3 regions of the Yersinia antarctica genome follow, and region 3 is predicted to be linked to each of the others. Evidence: predicted binding sites of a transcription regulator. Region 3 holds the regulator's gene; each other region holds the start of a gene.

Region 1 (7,612 bases), 3.5 Mb from region 3:
ACGCGTGAAGAGCAGTTTGCTGCTTTTGTTAACGGGCCGCTGTTAGATTTTTGGCAACAGCGAGATGAGGATGAGTTTATCGGCGTCGATGATATTCCGATTCGCTATGTCCGCTTTCGTGCACCACAACACACTCGAGTGGTGGTGGTGGTGCCCGGCCGCATTGAAAGTTACGTTAAATATCCTGAAGTGGCTTATGATCTGTTTCAGCAAGGCTATGATGTGATAGTGCTGGATCATCGTGGGCAAGGGCGGTCGGGTCGCTTGCTTGAGGATGGTAACCGTGGTCATGTGATTAAGTTTGATGATTATATTGAGGATTTTGCGCAGTTAGTGCAGCGCGAAATAACTGATAGCCATTATCAGCAGCGATTTGCCCTGGCTCATTCAATGGGTGGTGCAATTCTAACGCGTTTTCTGGCCAGAGAACCGGATGTGTTTAATGCGGTAGCATTATGTGCTCCGATGTTTGGTATCCACTTACCGATGCCCGGCTGGTTGGCTCACCGCATTGTCGACTGGGCCGAAAGGCATCAAACGCTGCGCGACTATTATGCTATTGGTACCGGCCAGTGGCGGCCACTGCCCTATCTGGTCAATGTGTTAACCCATAGCCGTGAGCGATATCGCCGCTATTTACGCCAATATGCGGATACACCGGAAATACGTCTTGGTGGGCCAACCTATCATTGGATCCGAGAAAGTCTGCTGGTGGGCGAGCAAATTATCGCGCAAGCAGAAAAGATAACCACGCCGGTTCTATTATTACAAGCCAGTGAGGATCGGGTAGTACATAACCCGGCTCATGATGCTTTTTCTCAGGCAATGACTTTGGCAGGACACCCTTGCGAAGGGGGACAACCTAAGAGAGTTCAAGGTGCACGCCATGAGATCCTGTTCGAGCGGGACCAGCTTCGTGCCGAGGCGCTGAGCGCCATATTGCGCTTTTTCGCGCAACATCAATCATCAGTCGGCCATTATGGCTCCGACGCCACCAGAGGTTAGAACATACCGCTATGTATCATGTTGTTGCTTCCGATTTAGATGGCACCCTGCTATCACCTGATCATCTTTTAACGCCATATACTAAAGAAACACTCAAGTTGCTGACGCAGCGCGACGTGCATTTTGTGTTTGCCACTGGTCGCCATCATATCGATGTGGCACAAATCCGCGATAGCTTGGAAATCAGTGCCTTCATGATTACCTCCAATGGCGCACGGGTGCACAACACGGCGGGAGAGCTGATTTTTAGTCATAACCTTGATGCAGATATTGCGCGTGATTTGTACAATATTGAGCACAATAACCCGGATATCCTGACCAACGTCTACCTGAACGACGAATGGTTTATGAACCGTGAAAGCCCGGCACAGAAAGAATTTTTCCGTGAGTCGGTATTTAATTATCAGGTATTTGAACCTGCATTACTGCCAACCGATGGTGTGTGTAAGGTTTACTTCACCTGTGAAGATCATGACAAGTTGTTGATTTTAGAAGAAGCCATCAATGCACGTTGGGGCGATCGAGTTAATGTCAGTTTTTCTTTCCCAACCTGTCTGGAAGTGATGGGCGGCGGTGTCTCTAAGGGGCATGCGCTTGATCAAGTTGCCAAAATTATCGGTTATTCACTGAAAGAATGTATCGCTTTTGGTGATGGTATGAATGACCTGGAAATGCTGTCGATGTCTGGCAAAGGCTGCATCATGCGTGATGCGCATCAACGGCTAAAAGACATGTTACCGAATCTGGAAGTGATAGGTTCAAACGCCGATGATGCAGTACCACACTATTTGCGTAAGATGTTTTTAGGAACAGATAACTAACTGATTTACCGAAGTAAATTAAATTTTTCGTAAGCGAAAAAGTGGCGCATTAAACATAATTGCGCCACTGGTTTATTCCGTTATCTCAGAGCATCAACTTACTGGTGTTGCCCCTGTTTTTGCAGGAACTGCACACCTTGATCCGGGAAGTCAGTAAACACCCCGTCAACCTGCGCTTGATTGTAGATAATATCGAATAGCTGATTGACGTTAGTCGTGTATTTCGGCAGCTTATCCGCACGGATGGTGTACGGGTGAACCATCATATTGTTGGCATGCGCATCTTTGACCATATTGGTCAGCTTGATGTTATCCGGCGTAGAGGTTTCAACCACCAGCATATGGTAGTCAGGGCCGATGCCATCGGCATACTGTGCTACTTGCTTCATCGCTCCTGGCTTGAACATCCAGTCGTAACTGTAATTGACCCATTTGCCATCAGGTTTCTGTTCGTAGGTTTCATTCCAGTCGGTATAAGCCACCAGTTGGACCAGTTTCAGGTCCATACCCATCTTCGGTTCCAGCTCGTTTTTGATGCGTTTTAATTCATTGGCATCAAAGCATTGCAGATAAACTTTATCGCCCTTGGTGGTGTAACCGTACTGTTTCAGTACTTCCAACACCTTGGTTGAGATGTCTTTCCCTTCTTGTTTATGGAACCACGGTGCTTTTATTTCTGGGTAAATCCCAACGTTTTTACCGGTCGAATGATTCAAACCTTGAACAAATTCAATCTCTTCCTGGAAGGTATGTACACGGAAGTCAGATTTGCCCATCGGGAAACGGCCCGGATAGCTCTGCACTTTCTTACCATCTTTATCAATATCAAAGCCTTCGGTAAATTTCAGTGATTTAATTTCTGGTAGCGTAAAATCAATGGCGTAATAGCGGCCATCTTTGCGTGCGCGATCGGGGAAGCGCTCAGCCACATCGGTCACGCGATCCAGATAATGGTCGTGCAGAACCACCAACTCATTATCTTTGGTCATCACCAAATCTTGTTCAAGATAATCCGCACCTTGTGCGTAGGCCATGGCTTTAGCGGGCAGTGAATGCTCCGGCAGATAACCACTGGCACCACGATGTGCGATGACAACTTTGCTTGCCGACGGTTTGGTGACTACTGATGACTGCTCGGTGGCCTGAGCCATACCGGTAACTGAGGATGCCAGAATAATACTCGCCAACAGGGTTTTGATGTGGGTTTGCATTGATAGTGCTCCATTTATCAATCTCAGGGTATGAAAAAGGCTATGTCGCTATAAATCCATCAATAACGACACAGCCTGAAAAAACGTAACTAGATGAACTTATAAGCCCTGTTTTCTAGCCAGCTCTGCGTGATGCTTTTTCTCACTAAACATCACAACGATCAGTAACAGAACAGCCAAGATACTGCCGCCGATCATGACCATAAAGCCGCCGTCCCAACCGAAGTAGTCCACGGTATAACCGACGATGGCACTCGCTGCTACCGAGCCGCCCAGATAACCGAACAAGCCGGTGAAGCCCGCTGCGGTCCCTGCTGCTTTTTTCGGTGCTAATTCAAGCGCATGTAAGCCAATCAACATTACCGGGCCATAGATCAGGAAGCCGATGGTGATCATACAGGCCATATCGATACCTGGGTTACCGACCGGGTTCAGCCAGTAAATGATGGTAGCGATAGTCACCAGAGTCATAAAGAACACACCGGTGGCCCCGCGGTTACCTCTAAACACTTTGTCGGACATCCAACCGCACAACAGCGTCCCTGGAATACCAGCGTATTCATACAGGAAATAAGCCCATGAGGATTTATCCAGTGCGAAGTGTTTCACTTCTTTCAGGTAGGTCGGTGACCAGTCGAGGATGCCGTAACGCAGTAAATAAACAAAAACGTTAGCAATTGCGATGTACCACAACAGTTTGTTGGGCAATATGTATTGCATGAAGATCTGTTTAGCGGTCAGTTCTTCTTCTGCTTCTTCACTGTAGTCGTCTGGATAGTCGTTTTTGTACTCTTCAATCGGCGGCAAGCCCACGGATTGAGGGGTATCACGCATCAGACCAAAGACAATCAATGCCACCAGAATGGCACCAAAAGCAGGCATGTAGAGTGCAGCTTTCCAGTCGTTAAACCACGCCATCCCCAGCAGGAACAGTAATGGTGGTAAGCCACCACCGACGTTATGGGCGCAGTTCCAGACTGACACGATACTGCCGCGTTCCTTCTTCGACCACCAGTGCACCATAGTACGGCCACATGGCGGCCAACCCATACCCTGGAACCAGCCACATAAGAACAGCAGCACGAACATCACGGCGATACTAGATGTTGCCCAAGGCACAAAGCCCATAAACAGCATCACGGCGGCGGCGAGAATCAAACCGGCAGAGAGGAATATCCGTGGGTTAGACCGGTCAGAAACCGAACCCATGATGAATTTTGAGAAACCGTAGGCAATAGAAATACCCGATAACGCGAAGCCCAGATCCCCGCGAGAGAACCCTTGTTCGATCAAATACGGCATGGCGAGAGTAAAGTTTTTACGCACCAGATAGTAGGCGGCGTAACCGAAAAAGATGCCCATAAAGATTTGCCAGCGTAGGCGGCGGTAGGTGGGATCAATCTGTTCTGCTGGAAGCCGGGCCTGATGCGGCGCGGGCTTAAAAATACTCAACATGAGTGCCTCCGATGGCTTTTTTGTAGTTTTTGACCCCGGTATAGCCTGGTATCTACCCGGTAGTTAAACGGCTAACTTGCTGTCGTTTATGTTCCATAACGAGCGCCATGCTAGATAAATTCGCATAACTTATCTGTGAGTGATGGCTCATTTGTTACAGTTATATGAAAGCGGCGGCAATTTTGAGCGATTGGTTAACATTTTGAAACCCACAATGACAAATTACCTGTGACTTTGATCACAATCATGGTTTTTAAACACCACATTGCTTTCGTTTTTCGTTCGTTTTTGTTCCTTATCAAACAATAACCTTAAAGATTGTGGCTCAATAGACGCATAATTAGCCGCCAGGCGGCTGTCTGATAATGTGGGGTCCTTCATGACGAACAGTTCTCCTTACACAGAAACGGATGTCATCATCATTGGTGGTGGTGCGACCGGTGCCGGGATTGCCCGTGACTGCGCTCGCCGTGGTTTAGCCTGTACGCTCTTGGAGAGGCATGACATTGCCACTGGTGCGACTGGCCGTAACCATGGCTTGCTACACAGCGGCGCACGCTATGCGGTAACTGATGGCGAATCTGCCCGCGAATGTATTGAAGAAAACCGTATTCTGAAACGTATTGCACGCCATTGTATTGAGCAAACGGATGGCCTGTTTATCACGTTGCCGGAAGACTCGCTGGAATATCAGCAGCAATTTATCGCGCGCTGCCAGGACGCCGGTATCGAGGCCGAAGCCATTGATCCAAAGCTGGCCTTACGGCTGGAGCCTGCTGCTAATCCGACATTGATTGCTGCCGTCCGCGTGCCAGATGGTACCGTCGATCCCTTCCGTTTAACTGCCGCGAATATGCTGGATGCGCGTGAGCACGGTGCGAATGTACTGACTTATCACGAAGTTATTGGCTTGCTACGCCACGGTGATAGGGTGAGCGGCGTGCGCGTTTTCGATCATAAGAATCAGCGCCAGTATGATATTCATGCACAAATAGTGGTCAACGCTGCGGGGATCTGGGGGCAACATATTGCTGAATATGCTGATCTTCGTATCCGCATGTTTCCGGCAAAAGGTGCTCTGTTGATCTTGGGTCATCGGATCAACAACATGGTGATCAACCGCTGTCGTAAACCGGCTGATGCTGATATTTTGGTTCCGGGCGACACCATCTCATTGATCGGGACGACCTCAACCCATATTGAATACGATCAAATCGATAATATGGTAGTAACGGCACAAGAGGTGGATACCTTAATCCGCGAAGGATCAAAACTTTCACCCCAGTTGGCGCAAACGCGCATCTTACGTGCTTACGCCGGTGTCAGGCCGCTGGTTGCCAGTGATGATGACCCGTCGGGGCGCAATGTCAGCCGTGGCATTGTGTTACTGGATCATGCTAACCGCGATGGTCTGGAAGGTTTTATCACCATTACCGGTGGCAAGCTGATGACCTACCGTCTGATGGCGGAGTGGGCAACAGATAAAGTGTGTGAAAAATTAGGTATTACCGCAGCCTGTACCACCGCCCAAGCGCCACTACCCGGTTCACAGCAATCAGCGGAGCAAACTCTCAGCAAAGTCATTTCTCTGCCTGCCAGTATTCGTGGCTCAGCGGTTTATCGCCATGGGGATCGCGCGACACAACTATTGGCCGGAAACCGGCTGGATAATAGCCTGGTGTGCGAATGCGAGGCAGTGACTGCCGGCGAAGTGCGCTATGCGATTGAATCGCTATCGGTCAATAACCTACTGGATTTACGTCGTCGTACCCGTGTTGGCATGGGGACCTGTCAGGGTGAACTCTGTGCCTGCCGGGCCGCGGGTTTACTCAGCCGCTTTAAAGTGACCACGCCGCAGCAATCCCGTGAACAGCTGGTGCAATTTCTTAATGAGCGTTGGAAAGGTGTGCGCCCGATAGCTTGGGGCGATGCTTTGCGGGAGAGTGAATTTACGCACTGGGTCTATCAAGGGCTGTGTGGTCTGGATGACACCCCGCCTGCGGCCAACGTTCAGGAGAAACCAGATGAAATTTGATGTCATTATCATCGGTGGTGGCTTGGCTGGTCTGGCGTGCGGTATCCGCCTGGCTGAGCAAGGCAAATATTGTGCGATTGTCAGCGCTGGGCAAAATGCGCTGCACTTTTCCTCCGGCTCTTTGGATCTATTGGCAAAATTACCGGATGGGCAGGCAGTCAGCCAGCCATTATCCGCACTCGCGACCTTGGCTGAATTAGCGCCTGAACACCCCTATAGCAAGATGGGGCAAGTGGCACAAGTGGGTGAATTAGCACAAGAAGCTGAATCCCTTTTACAGCGGTGCGGCCTGAAATTGGTGGGCAGCGCGGCGAAGAACCACCTGCGGCTTACGCCGTTGGGCAGTTGCCGGCCAACCTGGCTCAGCCCGGCGGATATCCCGGTTGCACCATTGGAAGGCCCGCTGCCGTGGCAAAAAGTCGCGGTAATTGGTATTGAAGGTTTCCTCGATTTCCAACCACAAATGGTTGCCAGCGCCTTACAAGAGCAAGGTGTTGATGCGACGCCAGATTATCTGCATTTACCGGCGCTTGATCGTCTGCGGGATAACCCTAGCGAATTTCGTGCGGTCAATATTGCTCGTGTGCTGGATTTACCAGAAAACCTGCAACCGCTGGCGGATGAGTTATCCCGTCTGTCATCAGCAGCAGAAATGATTTTGCTGCCAGCTTGTATCGGGCTGGATGTGTCTGCGCCACTGGAAGCATTGCGAGCCGCAGTCGGGAAACCCATTCAACTGCTGCCGACGCTACCACCGTCGTTACTTGGTATGCGATTACATCAGGCTCTGCGCCATCGCTTCCAGCAATTGGGGGGCATTGTCATGCCCGGTGATGCGGTATTACGTGCTGAGCTGGTGGGGGACCGGATTACTGGGCTTTATAGCCGTAACCATGGCGATATTCCGTTGCGTGCCGCCCAGATGGTGCTGGCCAGCGGTAGCTTCTTTAGCAATGGGTTAGTGGCCACTTTTGAGCATGTTTACGAACCGATACTGGATCTGGATATTTTATCGCTACCGAACCGTGCCGACTGGAGCCGCAGCAATATGTTTGCGCCCCAGCCTTATCTGCAATTTGGGGTTA
Region 2 (7,612 bases), 1.4 Mb from region 3:
GTAACCGTATTGGCCATGGATTCAGTGCCGCGCATATCTCGCGCGCAATCGATGGATGCGCTCAGTTCAATGGCCAATATAGCCGGCTATCGTGCCATTGTTGAAGCTGCCCATGAATTTGGTCGCTTCTTCACTGGGCAAATTACGGCCGCGGGTAAAGTTCCACCGGCGAAAGTGGTAATTATCGGGGCTGGGGTTGCAGGTTTGGCAGCCATCGGGGCGGCAGGGAGTATGGGTGCTATCGTGCGTGCATTCGACACCCGCCCAGAAGTAAAAGAACAAGTTCAGAGTATGGGTGCTGAATTCCTTGAGCTGGACTTTGAGGAAGAAGCGGGCAGTGGTGATGGTTACGCCAAAGTGATGTCTGACGCTTTTATCAAAGCCGAGATGGCACTGTTTGCCGCTCAAGCTGCTGAAGTGGACATCATTGTTACCACTGCACTGATTCCGGGTAAACCTGCTCCTCGGTTGATCACCAAAGAGATGGTGGCATCCATGAAGTCGGGCAGTGTGATTGTTGACCTGGCCGCGCAAACCGGTGGTAACTGTGAACTGACCGTCGCCGATAAAGTGACAGTGACAGACAATGGCGTAAAAATTATCGGCTATACCGATCTACCCAGCCGTTTACCCACACAGTCATCGCAACTTTACGGAACCAACTTGGTTAACTTGCTGAAATTACTCTGTAAAGAGAAAAATGGTGAGATAGATATTGATTTCGAAGATACCGTGATTCGCGGTGTAACCGTGGTCAAAACCGGTGAAATAACGTGGCCAGCGCCGCCTATTCAGGTATCAGCACAGCCTCAGGCGGCTAAAGCTGAACCTATTGTGAAAGAAGACGCCAAGCCTAGCTCGCCATGGCCGAAATACATCATTATGGCACTGGTCGTTGTGTTGTTTGGCTGGTTAGCAAATGTTGCTCCGAAAGAGTTTTTATCTCACTTTACGGTCTTTGCACTGGCGTGCGTAGTGGGTTATTACGTGGTGTGGAACGTCAGCCATGCACTACATACACCTTTAATGTCAGTCACTAACGCCATTTCAGGCATTATTGTCGTCGGTGCATTATTGCAGATTGGCCATGGCGGTTGGGTAAGCTTCTTATCCTTTATTGCCGTACTGATTGCCAGTATCAACATTTTTGGTGGCTTTACGGTCACCCAGCGCATGCTGAAAATGTTCCGTAAAAACTGAGTGGTATAAAACTCGGTGGGTATAAAAATAATGTCACACAAAAATATAGGGGTAACTGATGTCTAGTGGTCTCGTTACAGCTGCGTACATAGTTGCTGCGATTTTATTTATTTTCAGTTTGGCTGGGCTGTCGCGCCACGAAACATCCAAACAAGGTAACACTTTCGGTGTGACCGGTATGGCCATCGCGCTTATCGCCACCATCCTTGGGCCGGATTCAGGTAATGTTGCCTGGATCATCATTGCCATGGTGATTGGTGGCGCAATTGGTATCTATCTGGCGAAGAAAGTCGAAATGACTGAAATGCCAGAACTGGTTGCCATTTTGCACAGTTTCGTCGGTCTGGCAGCCGTTCTGGTTGGCTTTAACAGCTATCTGGATCACGGCCCGGTGGTGATGGACGCGGTGATGGTTAATATCCATCTGACTGAAGTCTTCTTAGGTATTTTTATCGGGGCAGTAACATTCACCGGTTCTATTGTTGCCTTTGGTAAGTTACGCGGGATTATCTCATCCAAACCACTGATGTTGCCACAACGCCATAAGTTGAATCTGGTGGCACTGGTTGTGTCATTCCTGCTGATGATTCTGTTCGTCAAAACCGACAGCGTTAGCTTACAAGTGGTCGCGTTGTTATTGATGACGGTGATTGCTTTGGGCTTTGGCTGGCACTTGGTGGCATCTATCGGTGGTGCTGACATGCCGGTTGTGGTCTCAATGCTGAACTCCTACTCCGGTTGGGCTGCGGCTGCGGCAGGTTTCATGTTGAGCAATGACCTGTTGATTGTAACGGGTGCCTTGGTCGGTTCTTCCGGTGCTATTCTGTCTTACATCATGTGTAAAGCGATGAATCGCTCATTTATCAGTGTGATCGCCGGTGGCTTTGGTACTGATGGTTCTTCAACCGGTAATGCTGAAGAAATGGGTGAATACCGTGAAACCACGGCTGAAGAAGTGGCTGACCTGCTGAAAAATGCTAGCTCAGTTATCATCACTCCGGGTTATGGCATGGCAGTGGCACAGGCACAATACCCCGTCGCTGAGATTACTGCAAAACTACAAGCGCGGGGCATCAAAGTCCGCTTTGGTATTCACCCGGTAGCTGGGCGTTTGCCAGGTCATATGAACGTGTTATTGGCTGAAGCCAAGGTCCCTTATGACGTAGTGCTGGAAATGGATGAAATCAATGATGATTTCCCAAGTACTGATGTCGTGTTGGTGATTGGTGCCAACGATACGGTTAACCCAGCAGCACTTGAAGACCCGCGTAGTCCGATTGCCGGCATGCCGGTGTTGGAAGTATGGAAAGCGCAAAGTGTTATTGCCTTTAAACGTTCAATGAATACCGGTTATGCTGGCGTGCAAAACCCATTGTTCTTTAAAGAAAATACCCAAATGTTGTTTGGCGATGCTAAAGACAGCGTAGAAGCAATTTTACGCGCATTGTAATTCGTTATTACGAATCGCAGATCAAGGGCCACCTATTTGGTGGCCCTTCTTTTTGATTTAATCAATGGGTGATGTCAGACAAGGGTTATTCAATCTCTTCCAGATCTTCATGGCCTTCTATCGGACAGGTAAATCCTTCGGGTTTAATTGCCAGTAAGTCACACTTAAGATGGTCGATCACATGTTCGGTAGTATTCCCAATAAAGGCGGCAGATAGCCCAGTACGCCCCAAGGTACCCAGAACAACCACCCCAGCCCGCAAGTGTTCAGCCAAATCAGGGATAACCTCTTCAGGGAGACCTTTTTCAACATGGGTGAATTTTTCATCAATGCCAAATTGCTGGCGTAATGCTTTCATCGCAACCAAATGCTGACCACGAATGGCATCGTTATAGACGCTCGGGTCAAAATCAGGCAATTCAATGGCGATATTAATTGGGGTTACCGGGTAGGCGCTGATCAGATGCACTGGCGTTTGATTGACATGTTCGGCTAACTCTCTGGTCTCTTTGACCAAACGGAGATTTAGTGGGTCATGGAGTGGATCTTCACTTGAGAGGTTAACGGCCACCAGCGCTGTGGCGCCTTCCGGCCAAGGTTGATCTTTCACCATCCAGACTGGGCATGGGCACTTACGCAATAAATGCCAGTCGGTTGGGGTAAAGATAATCGACTCCAGGCGGTCGTGTTGATGCGCCATTTTTAACAACAAATCGTGCTTGGCGTTCAGGATTTCCTGAATAATGGCCTCATAGGGCCGATTATGCCATACCACTTTGATTTCAATTGGAATACCGGCATCAAGATAAAAGCGGCATTGCTCGCTTATCCATGCGGAACGTTGGCTGATAACCCCTTTACGCATTGCGGTACGCTCATCAGGCGACAGCAGGGTGGTCATATCATATGACAGATCATAAATAGCCAAAAATGCTTTGATTGTGCCGCCATTGCGCTGCACAAGGTAAACTGCACGTCTTAGTGCAGGTTGATCATCCTGATTGGGGTCAATAGCAACCAGAATATTCTGATACTTTGCCATAGAGTCTCCTTACAAACGTGAATTAACAGTATGTTAGTTAAAGAGTAAACCATGAAAGGGAAACAGGATAGGTGGCTGGGGGAAGCAGACCAATAAATTTTCAAGTTGCAGATTTGCTGACGGCTTGTGTTACTCGGTCGATCCTCAGACCTGCTCTCTACGAGGCCGTTACTTACCGCCTTCCTGCAACTTGAAATCTATCGGGTATTTATTATTCTGGTTTTGATCAGGTTACAGACTTGGTCTTGGATTACCCGCCAGTTTGGCCAGAGCTTCGGTATTCTCGATAGTAATGTACTTACCTTTCACACTCAGAATATCGCTTTTCTGGAAACGGCCCAGTAAACGGCTGATGGTTTCTACCGTCAGACCTAAATAGTTACCAATATCACCACGGGTCATCGTCAGGCGGAACTCACGTGGAGAGAAACCACGTTGAGCAAAACGGCGAGACAGATTATAGATAAAGGCCGCCAGACGCTCTTCTGCATTCTTTTTGGAAAGTAGCAAAATCATATCTTGGTCACCTTTGATCTCACCACTCATCAGGCGCATCATCTGCTGGCGCAGATTTGGCATTTTGCCGGATAAATCGTCCAACGTATCAAACGGGATTTCACAAACCATGGATGTTTCCAGAGCTTGTGCGAAGCTCGGATGCTGCAAATTGCTGATAGCGTCAAAACCGACTAAATCACCCGCCAGATGGAAACCGGTGATTTGCTCATCACCTTCTTCGGTAATGGTGTAGCTTTTAATGGTCCCGGAACGGATGGCATACAGGGATTTGAGTTCATCACCCGCTTTAAACAGCGCCTGTCCTTTCTGAATAGGTTTCTTCCTTTCAATGATATTGTCGAGCTGATCCAGCTCGTTTTCATTTAAGGTAAACGGAATACAGAGCTGGCTAATACTGCAATCCTGACAGTGAATTGCACAACCACCAGACTGGATACGTCGGATTACGCGTTTTTCCGGGATCATAGGGTATTCCCATTAATATTGATATGCGTCAATTTTAACATCTTTTCTTGCGTCTGATAAGAGCAACAATAGTTAGCGTGCTAAAAGATAACCCTCATGCATTAATAACCAGCGTTTTCTCTCCACTCCACCGGCATATCCTGTCAATGCACCTTGTTGCCCAATGACCCGATGACAAGGGACAACAATTGAAATAGGGTTCAATCCATTCGCCATCCCGACAGCCCGCGAAGCGGTAGGGCGGTGCCCCATTCCCGAACGAAACGCAACAAACCATCATGCGTTATGCAGCGAGTAGATACTCTAAAAATACCTCATTCGGTGAGCTGTATTCCAGAGATTTGCGCCCCCGAGTGTTGAGGATGTGCTCCAGTCTCGCAATATCTTCATCGCTGACGCCATTAAAATCGGTTCCTTTCGGATAAAACCGCCGTATCAGACCGTTGGTATGCTCATTCAACCCCCGCTCCCAGGAATGATAAGGCCGGGCAAAGTAAACCTTTGCGCCCGTTACCTGAGTGATGTCCTTATGTTTCGCAAACTCGGGTCCGTTATCTGCCGTCAGGGTTTTAAACTCACAGAAAGTATTCGCCACGATGTCCCTGAACGCTTCCACGACGCTCTCAGCGCACTTATTGGGGAGTTTACGGATAATGACCTGCTTTGTGGCTTTGTCCACGACCGTCAGCAGGAATGACTTCTGGTCTTTGCCAAAAATCGTATCGATTTCAACATGCCCGGGAACCTGTTTGAGTTCAGCCTCAGCAGGCCTGTGCTCAATGCCAACCCTGTCCGGGATGGGCGTGCGTCCGGGCTCACCCGTATCATAGCGATAGCGTTTACCCCGGTGAGGGAGCTGAAGGTAAAGCTTACCGCCAGCCTGTCTGTCCGAACGGATATAGCGGTAGAGGGTATTTTTGCTGACGGCGATATCAAACTGGATTTTCAGTCTCCCACAGATAACCTCAGGGGAGGTATGTACAGCCAGCGCCTGCCGGAGAAAGTCTTGTGTCTGCTGGCCCAGAGGGACACAGGCATTGTGTGCCGAGGTGGCGCCCCGCCGTTGTCTGGCTAAGGCATCAGCGCGTCTGGAGGAGTAAAGTCCGTTGAAGGCGGGGTCCGTATTACGTCTGAGCTCCCGGCTCAGGGTAGAGCGAGAGACGCCGAGCTCTCTGGCAATGCAGGACTGATTAACGCCTTCAGCTTTTCGTTTTTCGATGTAAAAGCGCTCATGCTGAGTCAAATGTTTTCCCTTCATGCAACAGGGTCTCCGACAGGGTCAATACGGCTATTTTATCCGTACCTGACCGGTGGGTCACTTTGTTGCATTTCGTTTGGGAATTGGCGGCAGCCGTGGCTTTTCTGGTTGGAAAAGACGGTGGCTGGATTAATGGGCAAGTTTTACGCGCCAACGGTGGCCTGATTTAGCCTGTGGTGAACGCGTGGAAAGGTCAGGGGAGCCTGCATTGTCAGAGATAACAATTAATCGCGACTGTCATAAAAGCGTCATTCGCTTGTTCTAGTATCCGTTGTAACCAATCAATACAAATTGTATTACTGTTTTACAACAAGGAATTATACCGATGCAGAACCGCGTATCCACTTTGTCCGGCATAGCGTTATCCAGTCTGATACTCACCAGTTCATTGTTTACACCGAATGCTGTTGCTTCCGCCACTGGCTTATATGACCGTAGCGCCAAGGGAGATGTCACTCAATTTGGCGGGGCACGACGTTTGACCGGTGATCAGACACAGGCTCTTCGTGATTCGCTTTCCAATAAAACCGTAAAGAATGTCATTTTACTGATTGGCGATGGTATGGGCGATTCAGAAATCACCTCAGCACGTAACTATGCTATGGGGGCCGGTGGTTTCTTTAAAGGAATTGATGCGTTACCACTGACAGGGCAATACACGCACTACTCATTAGATAAGAAAACGCAAAAACCGGATTACGTGACTGACTCAGCTGCCTCCGCAACAGCTTGGTCCTCAGGTGTAAAAACGTATAACGGCGCGCTGGGTGTTGATGTGTTCGGAAAAGATCACGTCACCTTGTTGGAGTTAGCGAAGAAAGCCGGTAAAGCAACTGGTAACGTTTCAACTGCTGAACTGCAAGATGCCACTCCTGCGGCACAGTTTGCTCACGTAACTGGGCGAAAATGCTATGGCCCGGAGGAAACAAGCGAGAAGTGCAGTAGCAATGCGCTGGAAAAGGGTGGGCGCGGTTCAATTACTGAGCAGATGATTGCCGGGCGCGCGGATGTCACATTGGGTGGTGGCGCTAAATCATTCAGCCAAGTCGCTAAAGCCGGTGAATGGAAAGATAAATCTCTGCGTGAACAAGCCTTGGCTCGAGGTTATGTTATTGTCGAAAATCTTGACGATCTGAATGCAATAAAGCAGGCAGACCAACAAAAACCGCTATTAGGGTTATTTAGCCCAGGTAACATGCCAGTACGTTGGCAGGGGCCGAAAGCGTCTTATCATGGCAATTTAGATAAGCCGCCGGTAGTTTGTGAAAACAATGCCGAGCGTACTAAAGATATTCCAACCTTGGCAGTGATGACTGAAAAAGCAATTGACCTGCTGAAACATAACGAAAAAGGATTCTTCTTACAGGTTGAAGGGGCATCCATTGATAAACAAGACCATGCGGCGAATCCTTGTGGTCAGTTCGGTGAAACTGTCGATTTGGATGAAGCAGTACAAAAAGCACTGGAGTTTGCGCGTGCAGAAGGTAATACCTTGGTTATTGTGACGGCAGATCACGCGCATTCCAGTCAAATTATTGAAGCAGATGCAAAAGCTCCTGGCTTAACACAAGCGTTAACCACGAAAGATGGCGCAGTTATGGCGATAAGCTATGGCAACTCTGAAGATGATTCTCAAGGGCACACGGGTACCCAATTGCGCATAGCAGCTTACGGACCA
Region 3 (7,612 bases):
CAGAAATGATGCAAGATTGCATAGGCAAAAAACGACGACTGAAACACCTTAATCAGTAAAACCTAACGCTTTTCGGGTGTGAATCAGTATCTCGGGAGGCAGGGGGAGATAACCGTCATGGGTGACCCTCTTTTGCCCCTCAGGTGATAGAACCCGCTCAAGGAACGCCGCAGTCAATGGCTCCAGTGGCTGGCCCGGAGCTTTATTGATATAAATATACAGATAACGTGATAAAGGGTAGCGGCCATCTTTAACATTCTCAGGAGTTGGCATCACAAAATCTTGCCCCACCGCCGCCAGTGACAACGGTTTAACACCACTGTTACGAAAACCAATACTGGCATAGCCAATGCCATTCAATGAGCCAGCCACCGCCTGTACCACAGAGGCGGACCCTGGCAACTCATTGACATTATTTATAAAATCACCATCGCACAGTACCTTATGTTTGAAGTATCCATAGGTCCCCGAAGCTGAGTTCCGGCTATAACGTTGTAAGGAACGCGCCGCCCACGCCCCTTCCAATCCCAACTCACCAAAGCGCTGAATCTGGTGTGGCTCTCCACATCGGCGATTTTGCGAAAAAATAGCATCAAGCTGAGGTAAAGTCAGTTTGTTCAGTGGGTTATCCTGATGAACAAACACCACCAATGCATCAACTGCCACAGGAACTGCCAGTGGCGGATAGCCATAACGTTGAATAAATGCGTTGATCTCACCCGCTTTCATTGGGCGGCTCATCGGACCAAGCTGGGCGGCACCGACAGCTAACGCCGCAGGGGCAGTAGAGGAACCTGCCGCCTGAATTTGCAAATTAACACCAGGATAGTGATGATTAAAATCATCTGCCCACAAGGACATCAGATTGGCTAAGGTGTCAGAACCCACACTGGAGAGGTTGCCTGATAAGGTATTGGTGGCAGGCACGGAAGCCATCGGCAAAACAGCAACCGGAGGGGAAAATACCGCTTCAGATTGCGCTAAAACGGCATGGCTAAACCATAGCATGACATGCAACAACGTCAGTTTTGCCCATTTCATCAGCTTGGTATCCATGCAGTTTTTAGGATTTGACTGCATTCTCGGCTAAAACTGCGGGAACAATCAATCGATTCGGCAAGGTAAAGATAAATCGAGTCCCCAGACCGACTTCGCTCATGACCTCTAAACGTGCATCGTGATGACTCAATGCATGTTTCACAATTGCCAGCCCTAATCCACTGCCCCCCGTTTGCCGTGATCGGGCTTTATCCACCCGATAGAACCGCTCCGTTAGCCGTGGAACATGTTCAGGACCGATTCCCGGCCCATTATCGCTGACCTGAAATTGTGCACCTTGTGGCGTTTGCTGCCAACACACCTCAATTTGGGTACCAACAGGCGTGTGATTGACGGCGTTATAAACCAGATTTGATACCGCACTGCGCAGTTGGTCTTCGTTACCAAACACTTTTAATTGGTCGTTAACCCGGAAGGTAATCTCATGTCGTCCGTTACTGAGAGCCTGAACTTCATGCTGTAACACTTTCAGCATCAACGGAATATCCACCCGCTCATTCATATCCACATTAGGTGCCGCTTCAATTCGTGATAGCGTCAAGAGCTGTTTTACCAATCCATCCATTCGCTTAGTCTGCTCTTGCATGGTCCCCAGTGCTTTATCCCGTAATGGCCCAACCAGCTCTTGGTCATTCATCATTTCCAGATAACCTTGCAACACCGTCAGTGGCGTACGCAATTCATGACTGACGTTGGCAAAGAAATTACGCCTTGCACCTTCCAACTGCCGCATCTGAGTAACATCACGGGCAACCATCAATAATTGCCCTTCTGAATAAGGCATCACACGAAATTCGACGTAATAACCATTGTTCAGTTGCAGAGTCAACGGGCGGGAGAACTCTTGTTGTTGCAGATATTGGCTGAATTCCGGGTAGCGCAATAAATTAAGGATATGTTGGCCGTTATCCTCCGGCCAACGAAACCCTAACAACTGCTGAGCTAAACCGTTACACCAGAAGATATTGCCATCAATTGTGGTAATAACTACCGCGTCAGGCAATGATTCGGCACCACTGCGGAAACGTTTGATAAGCAAAGCCAGTTCGCGCCGACGCCGACGATTTCGCAACTGCATTTGGTACAAGCCGTAAAATAAAGGCTCCCAGCTCCAGCGACCAGCAGGTGGTGTCATGCTACGGTCTAACCACAACCAGTGAGATAACTTAAGTTGATTATAGAAATTCCAAACCAGCGCCGCGACAGCTGAAATCAGCAATAGCCACGGAAGATAGCCGATGAAGGCACCCAGGAGTAATGCAGGCAGACAAAAAAGAGCCAGCTCGAGAGCCAGCGTTTTCCATGATAAGCGTTCTAACACAACGAATTCTCCGGCACTGAAAACTCAGTAGCGCGTTGAGAAACGGTATCCAGTTCCCCGGACAGTTTGTACCATTCTGTCATGACCATCAATTTCAAGCGCCTTGCGTAGCCGACGAATATGCACGTCAACCGTACGATCTTCTACATAAACGTTAGTGCCCCAAACATAATTAAGCAACTGTTCACGGCTGTAAACGCGCTCCGGGTGGGTCATAAAGAAGTGCAATAACTTAAACTCGGTCGGCCCCATATCCAGCGCTTGCTCATTGGCCATAACCCGATGTGAGGAAGGATCAAGGCTTAGCCCTTGCATTTCAATAACTTCCTCAACAGCCATCGGCGATATTCGGCGCATCACTGCTTTAATACGCGCAACCAGCTCCTTCGGCGAAAACGGCTTGGTAATATAGTCATCTGCGCCCACTTCCAAACCGCGCACCCTATCCTCTTCTTCGCCACGGGCCGTCAGCATCATCACCGGAATATCTCTGGTCAACGCTTCACGTTTCATATGTTTAATGAACTGAATACCCGAGCCGCCAGGTAACATCCAGTCCAACAACACTAAATCAGGGAAAGGCTCCGACAGACGAGTTACTGCGCTGTCATAATCTTCGGCTTCTAATGGTTGGTAACCATTCTGTTCCAACACAAAGCACACCATCTCACGGATTGGCGCTTCATCTTCCACCACAAGTATGCGTCTTGCCATCATCAACCCTGCCAATATGTTAGTGGTCACTATTTGATTTCGGGAGCCATTATGCGTCAGTTTTGTGACATTTTTATGAAAAACATCACGCTTCTACTAGCAATAAGCATAGTGATAAATTTCATGATAATTGCAAAACACAGCAGTCAAGTTTGCGAGACGTCTCGGAGATTTTCCTCCTAGCCTTTTTTTAGCCGCGACATCCGGCGGGCAGCGTTTATAATCAGCGCCATTATCTTTGACTGATAACCTGCCGTGCGGGAGATTTATGCGCATTATTCATACCTCTGATTGGCATTTAGGCCAGCATTTCTTCACTAAAAGCCGCGCTGCTGAGCATCAGGCATTTCTGCACTGGCTCATTAATCAGATCGAAGAAAATCAGGTAGATGCGCTAATTGTAGCAGGTGATATCTTTGATACTGGCTCCCCGCCCAGTTACGCCCGTGAGCTATATAACCGTTTCGTGGTTGAGCTCCAACCCACTGGCTGTCAGTTAGTGGTATTGGGGGGTAATCACGATTCTGTGTCAACACTGAATGAATCACGGGGTTTGCTCTCTTATCTCAATACCACCGTTATTTCGTGCGCCAACAGCAATCTCGATCAACAAATCATTATTCTAAAAGACCGCCAACATCAACCTGCGGCTCTGCTGTGTGCGATCCCGTTTTTACGGCCAAGGGACTTAGTCACCAGTCAGGCGGGTGAATCTGGAGGGCAAAAACAACTGGCTTTACAAGAAGCGATCGCGGGCCACTACCAGGCACTGTATCAGCGGGCGGTTGAATTGCGTACCGAACTGGGTTTGCTACTGCCCATTATTGCCACCGGGCACCTGACTACCGTTGGCGTCACCACGACAGACTCGGTTCGCGATATCTATATTGGTACATTGGATGCTTTCCCCGCGCAGGCATTTCCACCAGCAGATTACATTGCTTTAGGCCATATTCATCGCGCCCAGCAAGTGGCTAAAACTGAACATATCCGTTATAGCGGCTCCCCCATTGCTCTCAGTTTTGATGAATTGAGCAAGGAGAAAAGCGTCTATCTGGTGGAATTCCACCAACAGGCACTGGCATCAGTTACCCCTCTCTTCATCCCACAATTTCAGCCAATGCAATTAATTAAAGGGGATTTAGCGCAAATAGAGCAGCAACTGGCTCAATTCTCTGAGCATCAAGGCTTACCCGTATGGCTAGATATAGAAGTTGCCACCCAAGACTATCTTACTGATATCCAACGCCGTATTCAGGCTCTGACCACAGAGCTACCGGTTGAAATTGTATTGTTACGTCGCAGTAAAGAACAACGTAACAACAGTATCGAGCGGCAGGAAAAAGAGACACTCAATGAGCTGAGTGTTACCGATGTGTTTGAACGCAGGCTGGCGCTGGAGCCAGACTTAGCCGAGCCGCGCCAACAGCGGATGCGTCAAATGTTCAATCAGGTGGTTGATGACATCACGCAAGATAAAGATGCCGCACAGGAGCAGCCTGCATGAGGATTTTAAGCTTACGTCTAAAAAACATTAATTCTCTGCAAGGGGAGTGGAAGATAGATTTCACCGCCGAACCTTTTGCCAGCAACGGTTTATTCGCTATCACTGGCCCGACAGGCGCAGGTAAAACCACACTGCTGGATGCCATATGCCTTGCGCTATACCACCAAACACCACGTTTGACTGTCACGCCCAGCCAAAATGAGCTAATGACACGCCACACAGCGGAGTCACTAGCCGAAGTTGAGTTTGAAGTAAAAGGCATCTGCTATCGTGCATTCTGGAGCCAGCGGCGGGCAAAAAACAGCCCGGAAGGCAATCTGCAAGCCCCTAAAGTTGAGTTGGCGCTATGCGACAGCGGTAAAATCCTGGCCGATAAAGTGCGTGATAAGTTGGAGATGGTTGCAGCGATCACCGGCCTGGATTTTGGCCGTTTCACTAAATCAATGATGTTATCGCAAGGGCAGTTTGCTGCTTTTCTCAATGCCGATGCCAATGACCGTGCCGAATTATTGGAAGAGCTAACGGGGACTGATATCTACGGGCGGCTATCTGAATATGTCTTTGAGCAACATAAACAGGCCAAGGCCAATCTGGATGCTTTACATCAACGTGCCAGTGGTATTGAACTGCTCAATGAAGAACAGCGCTTGGCATTAACGCAACAAATCGATGATCTCCACCAACAAGAAAAGCAGCTTGTTTCAGCACAATCAGCGAGTCAAAACCAAATAAACTGGTTAACCGGCTGGCAAAGACAGCAACAGAATCTACAAGAATATCAGCAGCAGCAAACAATTATTGAACAAGAATATCAGCAGGCACAACCTGAATTACACTGGCTGGCCCGTAGTGAACCGGCTGAGAAGTTGCGCCCTTTACTGCGTGACTGCTCACTCAGCCAACAGGATGCACAACAGACACAACTGCGTATCACCGCGCTGACCCAACAGCAGCAACAGCTTCAGAGCCAACTAACCCCCCTGGCTCAAGCTCTGGAACAAGCCAATACCGCACGCCAACAACAGGCGGCCAAGCAGCATGAACAAGAAACACTGATTGAGCAAAAAGTGGTACCGCTGGATAACCTTATCGCGCAACAACAGCACTCATTAGCGCAATTTGCCACTCAATTGCAGCAATTGCGCGGCAAAGAACAACAAGGTAGACAGCAACTTGAGTTAAATGAGCAGCAGTTGCTAAAGACGCATCAGCGCCTGCAACAATTAGCTGAATATGCACAGCAATATCCCCACCATCAACACTGGGTAAAGTACCTACCGTTATGGCGCGAACAGTTCCGCCAATTGCACATACAGCACCAGCAGTCAGTGGCTAACGAGCAGCAATTACAGCAGCAAGCCTTATTACTGAGCAGCTTGCAACAGCAAGCGACCACATTAAATGAGCAGGATAAACAGCAACAGGCCGTATTAGTACACGCGGCCTCGCAAGCAGGTAGCATCCAGCAGCAATTAGCAGCATTCGAGCAGCAACAGCCCACAACACAATTGCGCCAACAACTTGACGAGTTGCAGCAACAGCGACCGGCCCGGCAACAACTCGCCACATTATCACCTTTAGCACAACAAGTTCAGGCACAGCACGATAAACAACAGCAACAATTCACCAGCCAACAGCAGCAATTAAAACAGCTTGAACAGCAGTTAGAAGAAAAACGTCAGCGCTACAAACATCAAAAACAACATCATGCTGATCTGGAAGCCTTGTGGGAACGCGAAAATCAGATAGTCAGACTGGAAGCGGAAAGAGCCAAACTCCAACCGGGAGATGCCTGCCCACTATGTGGCGCATTGGATCACCCCGCTATCACTGAGTATCAGGCGGTAAAACCGTCGGAAACAGCCGAACGCCTCGAGAAACTGCGCCGTCAGGTTGAACAACTCGCCACTGAAGGCTCAGAATTAAGCGCACAAAAAAACAGTATGCAGCAACAGCAGCAGCATCTAGAGCAAGAGTTACAGCACAGCCGCCAGCAATTGGCCGATTATCAACAGCGCTGGCAGCTGCTGGCGCAACCTCTGGCGTTGACATTTGCATTACATGAACATGCAGCATTAATGGATTGGCTGGAACAGCAGGAACAATCAGAGCAACACTGCCAGCGGAAATTGGCTGAATATGAGCGGCTAAACCAGCAATACCAACAAGCTAAAGATGCTCTGGCTCAAGCAGAACAACAGCAGCAAAAACACTTGCAACAACTGGCATTAATCACTCAGCGCCAGCAAGATACTCAGCAAGCCCAACAGAAACTGCAGTTACAGCATCAACGCCAGCAAGATGATTTAGCTCAGATGCGCCAAGACTTCAATAATAGTTTGGCTGATTTATCATTATCAGTACCAGCAGCAGACCAGCAGCAGAGTTGGCTGACTCTGCGGGAAGAGGAATACCAGCGTTGGCAGCAGAATCAGCAAGAACAACAACAGTTGGTTCTGGGGCAAAAAACACTGGAAACGCGGATTGAAGAAGAGCGTCGCCATTTACAAGAGTGCGTTGACCAGTTATCGGCGCTCACCCAACAACACCAACAGGCTGAAACCCTATTACAACAACAGAGTCAGCAACGTCAGGCACTGTTTGGTGATATCAGTACTACTGAGGCTCGTCAGGTGTTGCGCCAACAACAACAGCAAGCTGAGTTGATACAACAGAATGCGGCAGAAATCCTGCAACAGACTCAGTCCCAGCTAAACCGATTAGCGGGTGAGCTGGCGGGCTTAGAGCAACAATATCAGCATAATCAGCAGCGCGCTGCCACCGCTCAAGCTCAATTACAGCAAGCACTGGCGATCAGCGAGTTCGAGGACGAAGCCGCCTTAAACGCCGCACTGCTGGATGAAGAGGAAAGGCAACGTTTGCAGCAATTAAAACAGCAATTGAGCGAGCGACAACAACAAATCAACATCCGCCAGCAACATGCCAGTGAAGCGCTGGAGCAACTATTACAGCAGTGTCCGGCGGGTGTCGATAAAGCATCTGAATTGGTG

What was found. The regulator PhoB, encoded in region 3, activates phosphate uptake and scavenging genes when phosphate is short. The targets are predictions, from matches to a motif close to CTGTCATAAAACTGNCNNAT.
Positions count from the first base shown of each region.
Region 1: a site for PhoB is predicted at 4,644-4,663, ahead of glpT (glycerol-3-phosphate transporter). Genes of this name have one in related genera too.
Region 2: a site for PhoB is predicted at 6,169-6,188, ahead of phoA (alkaline phosphatase). Genes of this name have one in related genera too.

Region 1 covers NZ_JBSJQF010000001.1:4,637,546-4,645,157, reverse strand. The annotation lists gene pldB (lysophospholipase L2) at 1-1,005, shown strand, start outside; gene yigL (sugar/pyridoxal phosphate phosphatase YigL) at 1,017-1,826, shown strand; gene glpQ (glycerophosphodiester phosphodiesterase) at 1,925-3,037, opposite strand; gene glpT (glycerol-3-phosphate transporter) at 3,137-4,492, opposite strand; gene ACWJJO_RS21415 (hypothetical protein) at 4,715-4,873, opposite strand; gene glpA (anaerobic glycerol-3-phosphate dehydrogenase subunit A) at 4,872-6,527, shown strand; gene glpB (glycerol-3-phosphate dehydrogenase subunit GlpB) at 6,517-7,612, shown strand, end outside.
Region 2 covers NZ_JBSJQF010000001.1:2,563,882-2,571,493, reverse strand. The annotation lists gene pntA (Re/Si-specific NAD(P)(+) transhydrogenase subunit alpha) at 1-1,200, shown strand, start outside; gene pntB (Re/Si-specific NAD(P)(+) transhydrogenase subunit beta) at 1,259-2,650, shown strand; gene uspE (universal stress protein UspE) at 2,736-3,692, opposite strand; gene ACWJJO_RS11855 (FNR family transcription factor) at 3,924-4,676, opposite strand; partial or broken gene ACWJJO_RS11850 (methylated-DNA--[protein]-cysteine S-methyltransferase) at 4,749-4,922, opposite strand; gene ACWJJO_RS11845 (IS30 family transposase) at 4,960-5,934, opposite strand; partial or broken gene ACWJJO_RS11840 (3-ketoacyl-ACP reductase) at 6,015-6,104, shown strand; gene phoA (alkaline phosphatase) at 6,260-7,612, shown strand, end outside.
Region 3 covers NZ_JBSJQF010000001.1:1,183,937-1,191,548, reverse strand. The annotation lists gene ACWJJO_RS05245 (PstS family phosphate ABC transporter substrate-binding protein) at 49-1,041, opposite strand; gene phoR (phosphate regulon sensor histidine kinase PhoR) at 1,064-2,380, opposite strand; gene phoB (phosphate response regulator transcription factor PhoB) at 2,405-3,094, opposite strand; gene sbcD (exonuclease subunit SbcD) at 3,363-4,601, shown strand; gene ACWJJO_RS05225 (AAA family ATPase) at 4,598-7,612, shown strand, end outside.